DNA from 4 places in the Paenarthrobacter sp. A20 genome. Region 1 is predicted to be linked to each of the others. Evidence: riboswitches for the same ligand, from Rfam matches in the RefSeq annotation. Region 1 holds a riboswitch; each other region holds the start of a gene.
What was found. A riboswitch is a leader RNA that binds a small molecule or an ion and turns the genes downstream of it on or off. The one in region 1 is predicted to bind cyclic di-AMP.

Region 1 (2,195 bases):
AAAGGCCCAACAGCATGGACCCCACAACTTTCGCCGTCTTGTGCCAGCGGAATCCGGCCACCACGCAGTCCGCCGTCCGCTCGTGCTTGGTCTTGAACATCACGCGCTTGTTGGGTTGATAGGTCCCATCCAGCGGCTTGGACAGCACACCGTCCAAGCCTGCGCCCTCGAGCTGCACGAACCACTCCTGCGCCCGCTCAAGGTCTGTCACCGCGGGCGTCACGTAGACGGGAGGCTCAGCCTTGGCGAGCGCGCGTTCAAGGATGGCGCGGCGCTCAGAGAACGGCCTGCCCATCAGGTCCTCACCGCCCAGGGCCAGGATGTCGAAGGCGATCATGGATGATGGGGTCTTCTCAGCGAGCATCCGGACCCGGCTGTCCGCGGGATGGATCCGCTGCTGAAGCACCTCGAATTCGAGCCTGTTGCCCTGGATCAGGACAATCTCGCCGTCAATCACGCATTTGTCCGGGAGGTTCTTCCGCAGCGCGTCCACCAGCTCCGGGAAGTACCTGGTCATGGGTTTCTCGTTGCGGCTGCCCAGGATGACCTCGTCCCCATCCTTGAAGACGATGGTCCTGAAGCCGTCCCACTTGGGCTCATAGTGCCCAACATCGGGGATGGCCGGAACGGACTTGGCGAGCATGGGCGAGACGGGCGGCATCACTGGCAGGTCCATAGACAATGTCTACCTGCCGGTGCACGCCGAAGCTAGTCTTATGCCATGGATATCTTGGCCGTGTTGGCCGCAGTACTCGGAGTTCCCGCGCTCCTCGCCGGCCTCTGGTACTGGACCTCGCGGCAGTCCAAGCGCGGAGTCAGGCGTGCGGCGGCGGGCGGGATGCTGGGCATCGCCGACGAGATCTTCCGCCCTGAGACTCATCAGGCACATCAAATCCAGAAGATCCAGCACGAGCTCCCGGCCCCAGCGCCGGCCCCGAAGCGTAAGCGCTAGAGGCCCCTCAATGGGGGAGGCCTACCGCCCGTTACATTAATGTGACTTTACTTTCCGGCTCATGTACCGTCGTAGGGCGACCCTTATCTCCGCTGGGCCGCTTCCGGATTGACGCCGAGCTCTGCCGCAATCCGGGATCCGCCAGACCCGCGGCAGAGGCGGGGGACCCAAAAGTTCCCGGACTTGATTCAAGTCCTTGGGGTGAAGCCGCCTTGTGCGGCCGGACGGCCTCGTCCGAACCCGACAGCTAACCTCGAAGGCGTTGAGAGGCAACCACCATGTCCCCAACCATGGATCAGCCGCGCCGCGCCCAGACTGAGCGCGAGCGCACCAAGCCAACCGGACGCCGTCGGGCCCAACCCAGCGGATCCCCCATCAGCGCGCCTGCAGGCTCCGTCGCGGCGCCCGAAACTACAAGCACGACGCCGGAAGCCGCCACCGCGGCCGTCCCCACCGTCGCAACGCCCACCACCCGCGCAGCCGTACGCGCGGCCGAGCGGGAGCAGGCAGCCCAGGCTGTGATCGCTCCTGCAGAGCCCGCTGCTGGGGAATCATCCCGGCCCGGGCCTGTTGAGGCGGCAACTGCAGCCATTCCGGTCGTTCAAGCTGAGACCCCGGCATCCACCACGCCGGGGCCTCCCACCGCGGCCATCCCGATCGTTAATCCCGCAAGCCCTCAGCCAGGCTCGTCGGAACCAGCCACGGCAGCCATCCCCGTGGTGGCAGCCCCCGATGAATCCGCGACCACATCCGCGGCTCCGGCCCCTGTGTCGCCGCGAGGCAAGTCCCCGGCCCAGGTCGCCGCGGCCGCAACGGCGTCAGCATCACTCGCCGGCCGCAAGGATGTTCGCAAGCAGGCAGCGTCAGCCGCTGCCGCCAAATCCAGCTTTGGTGGCTCCTCCTTTGGCCGGGAACCCCACACGGTTTTGCGGAAAGCTGCGTCGGTCAAGCACATGAGCCAGCGCATGGCCGTGGTGGCAGGTGCCCTCGGCCTGGTCCTGACGGCCGGAACCTTGGGGCAGGCTCTCGAACTGCCCTTCTTCGGCCAGGAAACGCCAGTCCAGGAAGCCAGCGGTAGCGGCACCGATCGAAACTCGGGCTCGGCAACCCCCGCGCCCAGCGCTTCGTACTCCACCGCCTCATCGCCTTCTGCATCAGCGGCGGCGACATCGGAAGCCGGTCAGCCGGCCACGGTTCCGGAGGCACCCGCCGCCGTTTCGCCGTCGTCGATTCCTACCCCGAA
Region 2 (2,195 bases), on a different contig from region 1:
CCTGGCGTTGGGCGGGTTGGCTGCTGCTGGCCGCATTATTCGCCGCGGCATGCATTGGGCTGGGGAACTGGCAGATGGAGCGCCGGAATCAGACCGTGACCGAAATCCGCAGGGTCCAGCAGAACTACGACAGAACCCCGGTGCCGTTCCAGGATGCCCGCGCCTCCTTTGACGTCGCCGACCCCGACGCGAAGTGGAGAACGGTTGTAGTGTCAGGGCGGTACCTTGCCGAGGACCAGAGAATCATCAGGAACCGACCCAACAATTCCGTTGCCGGATACGAGGTAGTGGTGCCGCTCCGGCTTGCTTCCGGTGAAACGATCGCAGTCAACCGGGGCTGGCTGCCGATCGGCAACACCCGGCCCGGGTACCCCGATGCCGTGCCCGCACCACCAGCGGGAGAAGTCTCGGCGGTCGTACGGATCAAACCCTCCGAGCCCGATCTGGGTCGTGACGCACCCGAGGGCCAGTTGGCCAGCATCGACCTGTCCTATTACGCGAGCCAGCTGGGGTACCCGTTGCTGGCAGGCAGCTACGGGGTCATGGCCTCGGAGTCCCCGCAGCCTGCCACAGTCCCGCAACCACTCGCCCCGCCGGCCGTCAAGGAAGGCTCGAACCTGTCCTACGCCCTGCAGTGGATCACCTTCGGCGTCTTGGCCTTCGTGGGTTTCGGGTACATGGCACGGCAGCAGGCCCGCATGCACCGTGAGGAACGGGACATGCCCGACGAATCCGCGGAGACCGCAAGCACCGCCCAGCAACCCCGTGCTCCCGCCCCGCGCAAACGCTCCCGCGTCGAGGAAGAAGACGCCCTGCTGGACTCGATGGGACTCTGACCAGGCACGGCAGGCCCGACGGGAGAGGGTGCCCCGGAACGGCTAGGGCATCCCCGGCCAGGCGGAGATCACCCGGTGTGCCGGGAACGATCCCATGGCCGGGATCGTTGACCCCTTAGCTGCAAATCTGAAGATACGGTCAAGCGTCTCAGAACAGCACCGAGCCGGGCGTCCCTGACCGAGGCCGACAACCCCTAAGTCACGAAATTGTAACGATGATGCTTTGCAGCTACTATTAATTCAGGTTTTTCTGTATTGAGACCCTTGATGCCCCGCGCTGGACCCCGCCGGGGGCATCAAACGACTATCCCTTTTTGACGGCGGGGGTGGAGGACCCAGAATCGGCAGCAAGCCTGCCTTGGGGTGAAGCCGTGATGTCGGTGGCCTGAAAGCCGCCGGGCACGGCCGGGCATTTTTCCTTGGCCCGAACCCGACAGCTAACTTCGCAGGCGAACCGAAAGGATCCCCCTTGCCTTCTGTACCCCCCCATGGCCGCCGCCGAAAACCAACCTCCGGATTCGCGCCCCGCACGGCCGTCTCGATGAAATCCCCCACTACCGGCCGTCACCGGCCCCTGCCAGAGGCAGAAGCGCGGGGGAGCCGGCGCAAACAGGTCACGGCCGCCGCTACGCTGAGCGTCGCCGCGCTGTTGACCGCAGCGCTCACTGCCGCCCATGCCGGGCCGGCCCCCACCAGCACAGCCCTCGCGGTGCAGGCATCGGGGACGGCAGCTGCCGGCGCGCCCGTCCAAGCCCCCGTGGGGGCTTCCATCAGTTATGAACGCCCGGCTGTCACCACACAGCAGGCACCGTTGCCGGTACCGGCCAAGACCCCCATAGCTGCTGCCGGCGCGGCCGCGCCGACGACCCCGGCGGCCTCCCCGGCCGCTGCCGCGGCCCGGTTGGGGGCGCCGCTGGCCAGCATGTCGGTCACTTCTCCGTTCGGTATCCGCACCAGCCCGATCTCGGGCACCGGGGAGCTGCACACCGGCCTGGACCTCGTGGCAGCCTGCCAGGTAGCGGTGTTCGCCGCCGGAGCCGGGACCGTCGTGGAGGCCGGATGGTCCCCCTACGGTGGCGGGAACAGGATTGTGGTGGACCACGGCAACGGCCTGAAGAGCACCTACAACCACCTCGCCGCCATCGAAACTTCCGTGGGCGCGACCGTAACCGCCGGCCAGCGGCTGGCCGCGGCCGGAACCACCGGCAACTCCACCGGATGCCACCTGCACTTCGAGGTACTCCTGAACGGGCAGACCGTGAACCCGCAGGGATGGATGTAAGCCTCGCCCATCGCCTTGGTTGTCAGGGTCAGAGTCCTGATGTGCCCAGGAAGACGTGGCTGAAGGCGAAGAAGATG
Region 3 (2,195 bases), 1.3 Mb from region 1:
CTGCCAGTCAGCACCCGCGGTTGCCATTTTGGTAGCCGGCAGCGACTGGACAATGCCGTAAGCACCGCTGGAAGCGTTGGTGGCGGTGGTCTTCCAGTTGGATTCCTTCTCCCACAGGGTGTTCAGCGCAGTCATTTCGCTGGCGCTCCAGCCGTAGTTGCCAAGGATGCTGGCAGCGTAGGCCTTGGCGGCGGCGGGGTCGTCCACGGCCTTCGGGGCGGCGGCCGCAGCTGCGGCCTCGGCAGCGGCGGCGGCAGCAGCGGCGTCGGCGGCTTGCTTGGCTGCAGCGTCAGCGGCGGCCTTCTCAGCAGCGGCTTGGTCGGCTGCGGCCTTCTCGGCGGCTGCTTTTTCAGCAGCGGCTTGGTCCGCTGCGGCCTTCTCGGCTGCAGCCTTTTCGGCAGCGGCCTTGTCCACGGCAGCCCTGTCAGCGGCGCCCTTTGCGGCGGCTGCATCCAAGGAAGCGGAGATTTCAGCTGTCTTGTTGTTGCTGACCTGGGCATTCGCCTGGGTCTCTGCAACGCGGCTTACCTCGGGGAGGGTCAGGGCGGCGTTGGCAGCAGTACCGAGCGATGCAACGCCCAGCGCAGCGGCTACAACACCGGCAACAACCGACATGCGGTGGCCGGACTTACCCTGGCGGGCAGCGTTCTTGAGGACAGCCTGCGACTTGGTCAACGGTGCGTTGTGCTCATCGCGGTGACGCGCGGAAGGGCGCGTCTGATCATTGAATTCAGACATGTGTGATTACCTCTCAGCGCCTGCGGAGTTAGCTGTCGGGTTCGGATGAGGTCATCCGGCCGCGCATCACGCTGCGGCTTCACCCCAAGGGTCCGGCATAAATGCCTGGGCCCGGAGACTCTGGGTCCCCCGTCTCTGCCTCGGAGTAAGAACGGACTCCGGGAAGTGGCAGAGCTCGGCGCATCCCGGATGCGGGTCAGTTGGGGCGACCCACCCTTTCGACGGTACAGGAGGAATTCGCAGAAGTCACATTTAGGTAACAGAGATCACGACGCCGGTGAGTCGCCTTGCTGACTTCGTTACATCTGTTCGTTGGCGACAGCGGGGAGTCGAAGGGCGAATTCCGTGCGCCCCGGCCGTGAGGTCACTTCCACGGTGCCGCCGTGCGCTTCCACGATGGATTCAACGATCGACAGGCCCAGTCCGGAGGTGCCCTCAGACCCCGATCGCGCGGCATCGGCGCGGGCAAAGCGGGAGAAGATCCGGCCCTGGAAATCCTCTGGAATGCCGGGCCCGTTGTCCGTCACGGTCACCACAGCGCTGCCATCGGCAGAGAGCATGACGCCGGTGACCACCGTGGTGCCGGAGTCGGTATGTTTACGGGCATTGGAGAGAAGATTGGCAAGGACCTGGTGCAGCTGCGTAGCGTCACCCCGGACCGTGACGGGCTCATCAGGCAGTTGAAGTTGCCAGATGTGGTCCGGTGCCATGACTTTCTCATCGCTGACAGTTTCGATCACCAACTGGGTGAGGTCCACGTCCGTGACCTTGACCGGCTGGCCTTCATCCAGCCTGGCAAGGAGCAGCAGATCCTCCACCAGGGTGGTCATCCGTTCGGACTGGCTCTGGACGCGTGACAGCGACTTTCGGCCGTCATCGGTGAAGTTCTCGGTCATCCTCAGCAGCTCGGTGTAACCGCGGATGGCCGTCAGCGGCGTTCGGAGTTCGTGCGACGCGTCCGCGACGAACTGGCGCACTTTGGTCTCGCTTTCCTGGCGCGCTTCCAGGGCATTGGAGACGTTGTTCAGCATCTGGTTGAGGGCATGGCCAACGCTGCCGACTTCCGTTCCGGGATGGGCGGCCGACGGCGGTACGCGCACAGCAAGTGCCACCTCACCGGCGTCGAGGGGAAGGCGCGAAACTTTGGTGGCTACCTCGGAGAGCTGCTCCAACGGCCGCATGGTCCGCCGGATGATCACTGTTCCCGCGAGGCCGATGATGACCAGACCGCCCAGGGAAACCAGCACCATGGTCCACACCAGTGAGGCCTCGGCGCTTTGCTTGTCCGCGAGCGGCAGGCCCGTGACGATCACATCGCCATAGGCGGTCTCGACAGCCACCAGCCGGTAGTCCCCGTTGGAGAGGGATCGGTCCGCCGGATCACTGTTCTTGGGGAGGGCCAACAGTACTTGCTCGTCGTCCGTAGAGAGCGACACACGATTGCCCTTGGCATCGAT
Region 4 (2,195 bases), 850 kb from region 1:
ATGCATCTTGTAGGCGTCGGCGAACTCATTACGCCCACCCCCAAGGAAGTCCTTCGGCAGGCCAAAGCAGTGGGTCAGGCGATCTCTTCCAAGGTTGCCCTCCCGGCAGGGCCAGGCCTGGCCACCGCCTAGCCGATCCAACCGGCACACCCTGCCCCACTACGCGGCAAAGGCGCGCCTACCCGCCGTCGTACGTCCATGTCTGGAACTTTTACGCACAAAACTTAACGCCAAAGGCCGGTGCCTTCGAGGAGTGATTCCTCAAAGACACCGGCCTTTGGACTGAAGCGTGAGGCTTATGCGCCAGCGCGTACGTAGGTCAGGGGACCCGTTGCGGTCAACCAGCTGATCGGGTGGATGCCCGTCTGGTTGCCGTTGATGCCACCGCTGATGGCCTGGCCGTTGCCGATGTAGATGGCGACGTGGCCGGACTGAACGATCATGTCACCGGGCTGGGGGTCGCTGACGACCTTGCCGTAGTTCATGAACTGCATGGGGCCAAGGTCACCAACAGGGATGCCTGCGGAGCCGAGAGCCCGTTCCACCATGGCGGTGCAGTCCTGCATGATGCCGATCTGGGCGTAAGCCGAGGCAACCATGGCTGCGTTGACGCCACCGACTGCCGGGGCAGCAGCAGCGGGAGCAGCAGCAGCCGGAGCGGCAGCTGCGGCCTTGGCGACAGGAGCCGTTGCAGCGGCAGTGGTGACTGCTGCCTTCTTGGCTACGGGAGCCTCAACGACGGGAGCCGGCTTCTCGATGACCGGAGCCGCTACGGAAGCAACGGCAGGGCGCTCGAAGTTGATGGTCGCCGTGGAGGCGGCGGTAACAACCTGGGTGGGAGCTTCGGAGGCGGTCTCTGCGACCGTGGCGGGGCTGGAGTCCCGCTGAACCGGAGCTTCAGCTGCGTGGGCGGCGATGGAGCCGGTCAAGACGAGGCCCGAGGCTGCTGCGATGACAGCTGCCTGGCGGCCAGCGCCGGAGGCGTTGCTGGCAACTGCCTTGGAGATGGAGATGAACGGATTAGGACGTACGCTGTCCGCCTTACGACGGCCGCGAAGAATGCGTGAAGACATGAAAGAGCCTCTCCCGATGCCTGCGAGGTTAGCTGTCGGATTCGGATGGGAGTCACCCGGTCACTATCCCCCGCTGTTCAGCGGAAGCTTCGTGACTTCACCCCAAGGCACGCTCGAAAGCGACCTAAAATGGGTTCCCCGTCTCTGCCGTAAGGTTTGTCTGCGAACGGATTCCGGACTGCGGCAGAGCTAGGCAATCAGGCCGGAAGTGCCCGCTACGTGGAACAGGCACAGGTACAACCGTACGCGATGATCACGCCGAAGTCACATTTAAGTAACGAGAACTACTCTTCTGGCGTGTCGCGGTGACCGTTTCGAGATATTCGCAGGTACGTAGAAAACCCCGTTATTCCGCGGGATTCTCGCCATCCGCGTCGTTGGAAGCAGCGAGTTTCCTACGTGCCGTAACAGCCAGAAAGATAACGAGTCCGATAGCAACAACGGCCAGTCCCACGATGCTCCACGGGAACGGCTGGGAGGCATCCGCGGCCGGTTCGCTGGTGCCCGTTCCCGGCGCACCGGTACCGGCCGTCGGTACCGAGGCTGAAGGAGCCGAAGCAGACGGTGAGGCAACCGCCGAACCGCTTGCCGACGTCGCGCCTCCGGCTGCCGTGAACGTAAAGGTGCCCTCGATGGGGTGCGAATCGCTGCTGACGACCCGCCAGACCACCGTGTACTCGCCCGCGGGTGCGCCTTCGCGCAGCTTCTGGACAGCTTGGTTGTCAATGATTTCCACGGGACCGTCTGCCCAGTTTTCGCCGCCCGCCGTGACTGTTACGCCCGAACCGATGGCCAGCGGCCGGTTGTTGAACGTGATGGAGACCGACGCCGGGACGACAGTCACGCTGGCACCGTTGGCCGGCGTGGTGGATTCGGCGACGTCATGGGCGGACGCCGGAGCCGCGGAAAACAGCAAGGCCGACGCGAAGGCGAGGGCAGCAACGACGGCGGCCAGAAGCGGGCGGATGGTACGCATGGGGCGGTTTCTCCTAGTGTTGGCTTCCTTACAGACTAGGCGAATCGTCCGGGGCGCCCGTATCCGACCGCATAGGATTTGAGAGCACACTCCCCTCGATCCCCGGAGTCCTTCATGCTTAAACAAGGTTCTGCAGTCGACCGCTA

Region 2: it holds a riboswitch for cyclic di-AMP, as region 1 does, so the genes downstream of both, J3D46_RS24480 (M23 family metallopeptidase) here and J3D46_RS02580 (hypothetical protein) in region 1, are expected to answer to the same signal.
Region 3: it holds a riboswitch for cyclic di-AMP, as region 1 does, so the genes downstream of both, J3D46_RS08755 (hypothetical protein) here and J3D46_RS02580 (hypothetical protein) in region 1, are expected to answer to the same signal.
Region 4: it holds a riboswitch for cyclic di-AMP, as region 1 does, so the genes downstream of both, J3D46_RS06750 (NlpC/P60 family protein) here and J3D46_RS02580 (hypothetical protein) in region 1, are expected to answer to the same signal.

What each region holds. Positions count from the first base shown of each region.
Region 1 is NZ_JALJWH010000001.1:543,404-545,598, forward strand. It holds gene J3D46_RS02570 (ATP-dependent DNA ligase) at 1-676, opposite strand, end outside; gene J3D46_RS02575 (hypothetical protein) at 722-952, shown strand; cyclic di-AMP (ydaO/yuaA leader) riboswitch at 1,082-1,228, shown strand; gene J3D46_RS02580 (hypothetical protein) at 1,231-2,195, shown strand, end outside.
Region 2 is NZ_JALJWH010000003.1:70,617-72,811, forward strand. It holds gene J3D46_RS24475 (SURF1 family protein) at 1-836, shown strand, start outside; cyclic di-AMP (ydaO/yuaA leader) riboswitch at 1,128-1,302, shown strand; gene J3D46_RS24480 (M23 family metallopeptidase) at 1,306-2,118, shown strand; gene J3D46_RS24485 (vitamin K epoxide reductase family protein) at 2,147-2,195, opposite strand, start outside.
Region 3 is NZ_JALJWH010000001.1:1,825,331-1,827,525, forward strand. It holds gene J3D46_RS08755 (hypothetical protein) at 1-738, opposite strand, end outside; cyclic di-AMP (ydaO/yuaA leader) riboswitch at 742-929, opposite strand; gene J3D46_RS08760 (HAMP domain-containing sensor histidine kinase) at 1,038-2,195, opposite strand, start outside.
Region 4 is NZ_JALJWH010000001.1:1,394,141-1,396,335, reverse strand. It holds gene J3D46_RS06755 (FAD-binding protein) at 1-132, shown strand, start outside; gene J3D46_RS06750 (NlpC/P60 family protein) at 297-1,073, opposite strand; cyclic di-AMP (ydaO/yuaA leader) riboswitch at 1,077-1,269, opposite strand; gene J3D46_RS06745 (copper resistance CopC family protein) at 1,420-2,049, opposite strand; gene J3D46_RS06740 (NCS2 family permease) at 2,164-2,195, shown strand, end outside.